2 regions of the Gabonia massiliensis genome follow, and region 2 is predicted to be linked to the other one. Evidence: riboswitches for the same ligand, from Rfam matches in the RefSeq annotation. Region 2 holds a riboswitch; the other holds the start of a gene.

Region 1 (4,446 bases), 150 kb from region 2:
TCTTCGGTATCGGGTATCGTTTTTCTAAATTGCATATCGGATAGGGCTGTTGATGTTAGCGAATCTCATCGTAAGTGGTCGCAGGGATTATTATATGATAACTATAGGGAGCAAAATCTTTCTCGGAATTTTGTGTTAGGACTTTATAATCGTGTAGATATGGGAACAGGACACGGATGGTCAGCTGTACAATCAGTTTTGTGGAATTGCGATGTAACAGCTCGAGGTGTGATAGGATTACAGAAGCCTCCAACCTCTCAGAATTATGCTATTGGTTGTAAGGCTGGGGATATAACTGGACGTCCATTAGTAACTTCAGAATATGTCTCAGACTTTCTTTTAGGATTTGTAGAATCAAAAAATATGCCTATAGAGAGTATTCCTTCTTTGTATCTGGCTCAATTGAATGACCGTTTGAATAATACTACTTCATGTACTTCTTGTCCAGATGGTAAATCATATACCTTTACCCGAGATGGACAAACTGTTATTATTCATTTTGATGATGACATCCGAGATGGTCGGGTAGCAGTGTATACTTTGGATGGGAAATATGTTTTTACACAACAGTTTGAAGGAAATTCTGTACGGGTAAAGATGAACAAAGATAATGTATACCTCCTTCGTATTTCTGGTATTGGTTTTTGTTTTGTAGAGAAAGCAGTTCTATAAAATTGGAAATAATATTTTAAAGAGATAACGTGAAAATGCTATCTCTTTAAAATAAATATGGTAAAAGAATTAATCTATATTAGTAAAAGTGATGCGAGCATCATCATCTTGTATTGATACTCCTTGTACCTTAATTATGGGTTTATCCATGTTTGAAGGGATGCCAATTTGGGCCTTAGTGAGATTACCATTTGTCCATTCTATATCTATCAGATATCCATTTCGAGCAGCTAACCCTGAAATTTTACCTTCTGGCCACTCTGTTGGTAATGCAGGTAATAAATCAATAAATCCGTCGTGTGATTGTAATAGCATTTCAGCGAATAGACCTGCTGTAGTCATAGTTGCGTCTACTTGCATATTACCCGATTGATTCGACATCATATTTTCATAACCACTTTCTTTTATTAATTGGTTGAAAATTCGAATAGCTGTATTGCCATCGTGAAGTCGTGCCCATATAGCCATTCTCCAAGCTGCTGACCAGTTTCCTCCGGTGTGAGGCCAACGATTTCCAAGTTTTCCGAAATTTCTCATCTCTAAAGACTTTTTTACGGTGTTGGCCCACTCCGGAGTATGAGTATATGAAATCATATTTCTAAGATTTTTAATGTAATCTTCATCCATATAGATTGAGGACTGTTTTTTCTTGGCTGACATGATTTGAACAAAGATATAAATATATATTATAAAATATTGAAATGTAGTAAAAAATATTAGAAAATTAGAGATATTTTTTATTCTATATATTCTATTTTATGAAATTGTTGTATTAAAAAAGAAGATAGAATAATAGTACGAATTTATGAGAGACTGTTGTTAATGTATGTCTTGAAGAATGAGCCGGATAAGTGAAATTATTGACTTATATATGGCAATTGCTAAGATCCCGAAAGCCAAATTTCAGAAAAAAAATGTTGTAAAACTCAATTATTAGTTATCTTTGTAGCCCGAATTTGGTTTGGATTTGATAAATTTTATTTTTTAAATCCAATGAAAAGGGAATCGGGTGAAATTCCCGGACAGTCCCGCTGCTGTGAAGCTCTATAGAAGTTCAAGATTATGAAGTCACTGGCATCTTGTTGGGAAGGCGTCTTGAATTGGAGTCAGTCAGAAGACCTGCCATGTTCGGTTGTGATTTTAATTATTATTTAATTGTAAAATCAACAGTTCTTATATTCTCGTGGGATAGAATTGGGAAATGAAAATTGAGAATAAGATACTATTATATGTCGGGTTTTCGTCCTGTGTGATGATGCATAATGCTATGACGTGTATCATCAGCAGTCAGATAGAGGGTGTACTTCCCTCTTTCTTTATAATTTCTATGCCACGGAATCACAAATTTTATAATAACGGTCTGAAACGGTGTAAATGCTGTGTTCAGAGTTGATATAGAAATAATAAATCCTAAATTAGGAATAGAATGATAAAGAAAATATTAGTTGCTAATCGGGGTGAAATTGCGGTACGAGTGATGCGCTCATGCAAAGAAATGGAGATAAAAACCATTGCTGTTTTTTCTGAAGCTGATAGAACTGCACGTCATGTTTTCTATGCTGACGAAGCGTATTGCATCGGTCCGGCAGCATCAAAAGAGAGTTATCTGAATATCGAGAAGATTATAAATGTCGCTAAAGAGCATGGAGCTGATGCCATTCATCCAGGATATGGTTTTCTTTCAGAAAATGCTGCTTTCGCCCGTCGGTGTAGAGAAGAAGGAATTATTTTTATAGGTCCTGAACCGGAGACGATGGAAGTTATGGGTGATAAGATATCTGCCCGTTTACGGATGATAGAAGCTGGAGTTCCGGTAGTTCCTGGGACACAGGAAAATCTGAGAAATGTCGAAGAGGCGATAGAGTTATGTAATAAAATAGGTTATCCTGTTATGTTAAAAGCTTCTTCTGGAGGAGGAGGGAAAGGAATGCGCCTTATACATAACGAAAGTGAAGTAGCAGAGGCATATAATAATGCTAAATCTGAAGCCCTTTCGTCGTTTGGAGATGATACGGCTTATCTTGAGAAATATGTAGAGGAACCTCATCATATTGAGTTTCAGATATTAGGTGATACCCATGGTAATGTAATACATTTGTGTGAGAGGGAATGTTCGGTACAGAGACGTCATCAGAAAATAGTAGAAGAAAGTCCATCATCGTTTATCACCGAAGAGTTACGGAAGGATATGGGTGAAAAAGCAGTTGCTGCGGCAAAGGCTGTAAATTATATAGGTGCTGGTACTATAGAATTTTTAGTGGACAAGCATCGTAATTACTATTTTTTGGAGATGAATACCCGTTTGCAGGTAGAGCACCCGATTACAGAAGAGGTATTAGGGGTGGATTTGGTGAAAGAACAAATACATATTGCTAATGGAAAGTCCTTACATCTGAAACAAAGTGACATTATGCAACGTGGACATGCTATTGAGTGTCGAATTTGTGCAGAAGATACCGATTTTAACTTTATGCCATCTCCCGGTATTATTCGTCAGATAACAGAACCAAATGGGATAGGAGTTCGTATTGATAGTTATGTATATGAAGGTTATGAAATTCCGGTACATTATGACCCGATGATTGGTAAACTTATAGTTTGGGCTACTTGTCGTAAATATGCAATCGAACGGATGCGACGAGTGCTTTATGAGTATAAAATAACGGGGGTAAAAAACAATATTCCGTATTTACGCCGTATTATGGATACCCCTGATTTTGTACAAGGTGGCTATGATACACATTTTATAGAAAAAAATGCAGAGTTTTTATTACATGGAGTTTCGGGTAATGAAGAAAAATCTGAAAATATAGCGATGATAGCAGCGTATATTGACTATTTGATGAATTTGGAGGAGAATACGTCTACTACAGTTGATAATCGTCCTATTAGTCGATGGAAAGCATTTGGTATGCATAAGGGGGTATTAAGAATTTAATCCAGAAAGTAATGGAGGTACATATAGGTAAACGAATAGCTGAGATTGAACTCGTAAGTAAAGATGGTAATAAAGTGCAATTGACTATCGATGGCAAATCATATGAAGTAGATGTGGTTATGGCAGAGAATGGAATATGTTCTATATTGCATGATGGACAATCTTATAATGCGGAGCTGATAAAGTCCGAAGGGGGGAAAAATTACCGAGTAAATACTCATTTTTCATCTTATTCTATTGATATTGTTGATTCTCAAGCTAAATATCTTCGTACTCGAAAGAAAGAGGAGGATAAACAAGACGATAAGATTGTGTCTCCTATGCCGGGAAAAATTGTAAGCATACTTGTAAAAGAAGGAGATAAACTTTCGGCAGGAGATACAGTATTAGTCATTGAAGCTATGAAAATGCAGAGCAATTTTAAAGTTACATCTGATTGTTCAGTAAAAGAAATCTTGGTAAAAGAAGGGGACTCTGTAGTGAATGACCAAGTGTTAGTTAAACTGGAGTTAAGTTCAACAGAAGAAATGTAAATATGGATAACGAAAAAAAATATGAAGCTTTTATCGAGAAAGATAAGATGGCCGAATTGGGTGGAGGTCTCGATAAATTACAAAAGCAGAGAGAATCGGGAAAAATGACAGCACGAGAACGTATCGAGGTTCTCCTCGATAAGGGGACTTTTGTTGAATTTGATAAGTTTGTAGTACATCGATGTACTAATTTTGGGATGGATAAGACCAAAATTCCGGGGGATGGTATTGTTTCTGGATATGGTAAGATAGATGGGCGATTAGTCTATGTTTATGCTTATGATTTTACTGTATATGGAGGTT
Region 2 (4,446 bases):
CCATAGGGCTTTCGTTTACTTTATTATTAGTTAAAGATAGTTTGATATGATAGCTATAGATATACTTTCAGATGCTTTTTTTGCGGCACTTGCCGGTATCGGTTTCGGAGCAATCTCAGACCCTCCTATGCGAGCTTTTCCCTCGATAGCCATCCTTGCAGCTATCGGCCATGCTTGTCGTTATTGCTTAATGACTTTCTTAGGATTTGATATTGCGACAGCTTCTCTTTTTGGAGCAGTAATTATCGGATTTGGCAGTTTATGGTTGGGAGGAAAAATATATTGTCCTATGACTGTTCTTTATATACCTGCTTTATTACCCATGATTCCCGGGAAATTTGCTTATAATATGGTATTCTCTCTACTAATGTTTTTACAAACAATGGATACTCCGGCAGAAAGGGCTAAATATATGGAAATGTTCTTTTCTAATGGAATAGTAACTTCTTCAGTCATTTTCATGTTAGCTGTAGGAGCTACACTACCTATTTTCCTTTTGCCTCATAAAGCATTCTCCTTAACCCGACATAATGTAATACGAAAAAGAAGACGTTCATGAATATTTTTTGGAATACAATAGCAAATTATAATTTGGCAACCTGGATATACCAGATAATTTTTATAACTATCGGTATATTATTAACACTTCTACTGATATATAAACCTTCCCGAATAATCAAAACCGGGATGAAAATATATTTAACCACCACTTATTTATGGATTTCTCTCATTTATTATTACATATTTTGTGCCGAAAGAAGTTATAATATAGCTATGGTTCTCTATTGGGGTATAATGGCCATCATTTGGTTATGGGATACAATAAGTGGATACACGACTTTTGAAAGTACAGGCAAACATCGTCTATTGTCCATTATTTTATTAATATTGCCTTTTATATACCCAATATTTTCATTAGCACGAGGCATGTCATTTCCTGCTATGACTTCTCCAGTAATGCCTTGTTCTGTCGCAGTATTCACTTTAGGATTGATGTTGATGTTTTCACGTAAAATAAATATGTTTATCGTGCTCTTTCTATGTCATTGGTCATTTATTGGAGTTTCTAAAACATACTCTTTCGATATTCCTGAAGACTTTTTATTATCTGGTGCAACCATTCCGGCTCTATACTTTTTTTTGAAAGATTTTTTCCTGAAGCAATCCTCCTCCGATACAAAGCCCCAAGGCAAATATATAAATCTCCTATTGCTTCTGGTATGCTCCATATTGGCAACAGCCTTAATTGTAGCATTAGGAATGGAAATAAAACTCAACCCATAAAGATAAAAATCTTTCTAAAAACAAATACTGACAATTATTTCATAAATAGAAATATAACAAATTAGAAATGCAATTTTTCATGTATGAAAAATTGCATTTCTAATTATTCTTCATACCTTTGCCTCGCATTGGTTCGAGACCTTTATTCAGAGGAATCGATTAAAAGGGAATCAGGTGGAAATCCTGAACAGTCCCGCTGCTGTAAGTTTCATACAAACGTTGTAAGCATGTACCAATAGCCACTGAATCAAAAAATTCGGGAAGGCGTTTACCAACGGAAACAAGTCAGAAGACCTGCCATGCTAATATTTTTCAATAGCTTTCGAGGAAAGAGCAAATTGATTCGTGTTTAGTATTCCGGCAGGATCCGGCATCTATCCTTTCGTACCATACTGCATTTATCCCTCTTGGGCTATTGTATTGTTTTACTATGTTAACAGTTCATACCTCAGGATGAATTCATTCGTAAAAATATGTAGTATAATATACTGTATATCTATAAATATACAAGTATCACTACTTTCCGCCCAAAACAAATTAGACTCAATACAACACATCAACGAAGTCGTTATAACCGGTAACCGATATAATGAAGTCATACCTTCTCAAAAATTAACCGGAAAAGAATTAGAAAATCTCAATAGTCTATCTATCGCTGATGCTTTACGTTACTTTTCAGGCATACAACTAAAAGACTATGGAGGTGTAGGAGGTATAAAAACCGTAAATATCCGTAGTATGGGTACCAATCATATGGGCGTCTACTATAACGGAATACAACTAGGAAATGCACAAAACGGACAAATAGACTTAGGCAAATATTCACTGGAAAATATTGAAGAAATATCTTTATACAACGGGCAAAAAAGTGAAATATTCCAATCGGCACGCGAATTCGGTTCGGCCGGGTCTATTTACATAACTACTCGCCGTCCCAAATTTGCAGAAGGAAAAACAGCAAACCTAAAAGCTGGTTTGAAAGCTGGTTCCTTCGATTATATTAATCCATCTGTCTTATTTGAATACAAATTAAACAATAATTTAAGCGCCAGTTTCAATGCCGAATGGATAAATGCAAGTGGTAAATATAAGTTTCGCTATAGAAGAGTAACTCCCTCTGGTGAACTGGCTTATGATACTACGGCAACTCGTCAAAATGGGGATATAGATGCAGTTCGAATCGAAGGTGGATTACAGGGATATTTCCCCAATGGACGATGGAAAGCTTATATGTATCACTATACTTCCGAAAGAGGCGTTCCCGGTGCTATTGTCAATAACGTATGGAGGCGCGGAGAACGACTTTGGGATAGAAATTCGTTCGTACAAGGGATGTTTGAATATGACATTACCTCTAAATTAAGTACGAAAGTAAATCTAAAATACGCATTTGATTATACCCGATACGTAAATAATGACGACAAACTAATACATGTCGATAACATATACAAACAGCGAGAAGGTTATATATCTTGGGCCAACAAATACAGTATATTATCCAATTGGGATGTATCTGTTGCCTATGACTATCAATGGAATGGTCTTTCCGAATACACGTCAGTATTCAGGAACACTCACTGGATTTCCGCGGCAACAGCTTTTTCCATCAAAAATTGTTTAAAAGTACAGGCTGCAGCTTTAGCTACTATCGTAGATGAAGAAGCTCGGGAAAGAGAAAATGCTCCCAATAAGAAAAAAGTAACTCCTGCCATATTTTTATCATATAAACCCATCCGAAAAGCAGATTTCATAATACGAGCATTTTATAAACACAGTTACCGAATGCCAACATTCAACGACTTGTATTATACCGATATGGGAAATGCCTATCTGCGTCCGGAAACAGCCAAACAGTATAATCTCGGTCTTCTATATGATATAGATAGAAAAGAACACACATTCTCTTTTTTTAGAATAGGAGCTGATATATATTACAACCGGGTCAAAGATAAAATTGTAGCCTATCCTAAAGGGCAACAATTTCGTTGGACAATGCTAAACTTGGGAGAAGTAGATATTCGTGGAATTGATGCCCAAACCATGGCCATTTTCCGTTTGCCCTACAAAATAGAACTAACCGCCAAATTACAATATACCTATCAGAAAGCTATCGATATAACCAATCCGGCAGATAATTATTACCGGGACCAAATACCCTATATTCCTTGGCATAGTGGTTCGGCTATAGCGATGCTCAGTTGGAAAGGATGGAATCTGAACTACAGTTTCATCTATGTAGGACACAGATATAACCAGCAGGAAAATATTCGATACAATTATACACAACCTTGGTATACCAGTGACGTATCGTTAATAAAAACTTTTAAAATAAAAAAAACTCACTTAAAAGCCTCTGTTGAGGTAAATAACCTTTTAAGCCAAGATTACGATGTAATACTGAATTACCCGATGCCAAAACGTAATTATCGATTTGGGATATCAGTCGAATTATAAAATCACAGCATGATAATGAAAAAGTATTTTCACATATCAATATTTATATTTTTCACTCTACTCATTCTACTGCCGGCTTGTCGAAAAGACGAGTTAGTAGTACCAACTGAATATGATATTCTACCCTTCGAGATGAATCCCGACAGCAATCCTATAGGGATGTATGTACTCAATGAAGGAAATATGGGTAGCAATAAAGCATCTATCGATTTTGTCGATTTTAAAAATACCCTATATGTACGCAATATGTACGCTGAACGCAACCCAACTGTCATTAAAGAGCTGGGAGATGTCGGTAATGACATACAAATATACGGAAGTAAGTTATACGCCGTCATCAACTGTTCTCACAAAGTAGAAGTAATGGATGCTCACACCTTGATACGAATCGGCCAAATTGATATTCCAAACTGTCGATATATTCGTTTTGCACAAGGTAAAGCTTATGTGTCAGCTTATGTCGGCCCTGTAGCCATGGATCCAAATGCTCAATTAGGTGCAGTTTATAGAATCGATACCACTTCATTGAAAGTAACCGGAAAAGTTACTGTCGGTTACCAACCTGACGAACTGGAAATTTTAGGTGAATACATATATGTCGCCAACTCAGGAGGATACCGGGCTCCGAATTACGATTTTACTGTTTCTGTTGTCGAAATGTACGGAATGAAACAAGTCCAAAAAATTCCGGTAGCAATAAATCTTCAC

What was found. Region 2 has a riboswitch for cobalamin ahead of BN2628_RS06555 (TonB-dependent receptor). Riboswitches for the same ligand answer to the same signal wherever they lie in the genome.
Region 1: linked by a shared signal. The riboswitch ahead of accC (acetyl-CoA carboxylase biotin carboxylase subunit) and the one ahead of BN2628_RS06555 (TonB-dependent receptor) in region 2 are both predicted to bind cobalamin.

What each region holds. Positions count from the first base shown of each region.
Region 1 is NZ_LN877939.1:550,034-554,479, reverse strand. Features, by position in the region: gene BN2628_RS07105 (hypothetical protein) at 1-672, shown strand, start outside; gene BN2628_RS07100 (glycoside hydrolase family 95-like protein) at 742-1,266, opposite strand; cobalamin riboswitch at 1,613-1,814, shown strand; gene accC (acetyl-CoA carboxylase biotin carboxylase subunit) at 2,099-3,610, shown strand; gene BN2628_RS07090 (acyl-CoA carboxylase biotin carboxyl carrier protein subunit) at 3,622-4,143, shown strand; gene BN2628_RS07085 (acyl-CoA carboxylase subunit beta) at 4,146-4,446, shown strand, end outside.
Region 2 is NZ_LN877939.1:402,996-407,441, forward strand. Features, by position in the region: gene BN2628_RS06540 (threonine/serine exporter family protein) at 1-50, shown strand, start outside; gene BN2628_RS06545 (threonine/serine exporter family protein) at 47-559, shown strand; gene BN2628_RS06550 (DUF6064 family protein) at 556-1,284, shown strand; cobalamin riboswitch at 1,397-1,601, shown strand; gene BN2628_RS06555 (TonB-dependent receptor) at 1,738-3,738, shown strand; gene BN2628_RS06560 (YncE family protein) at 3,754-4,446, shown strand, end outside.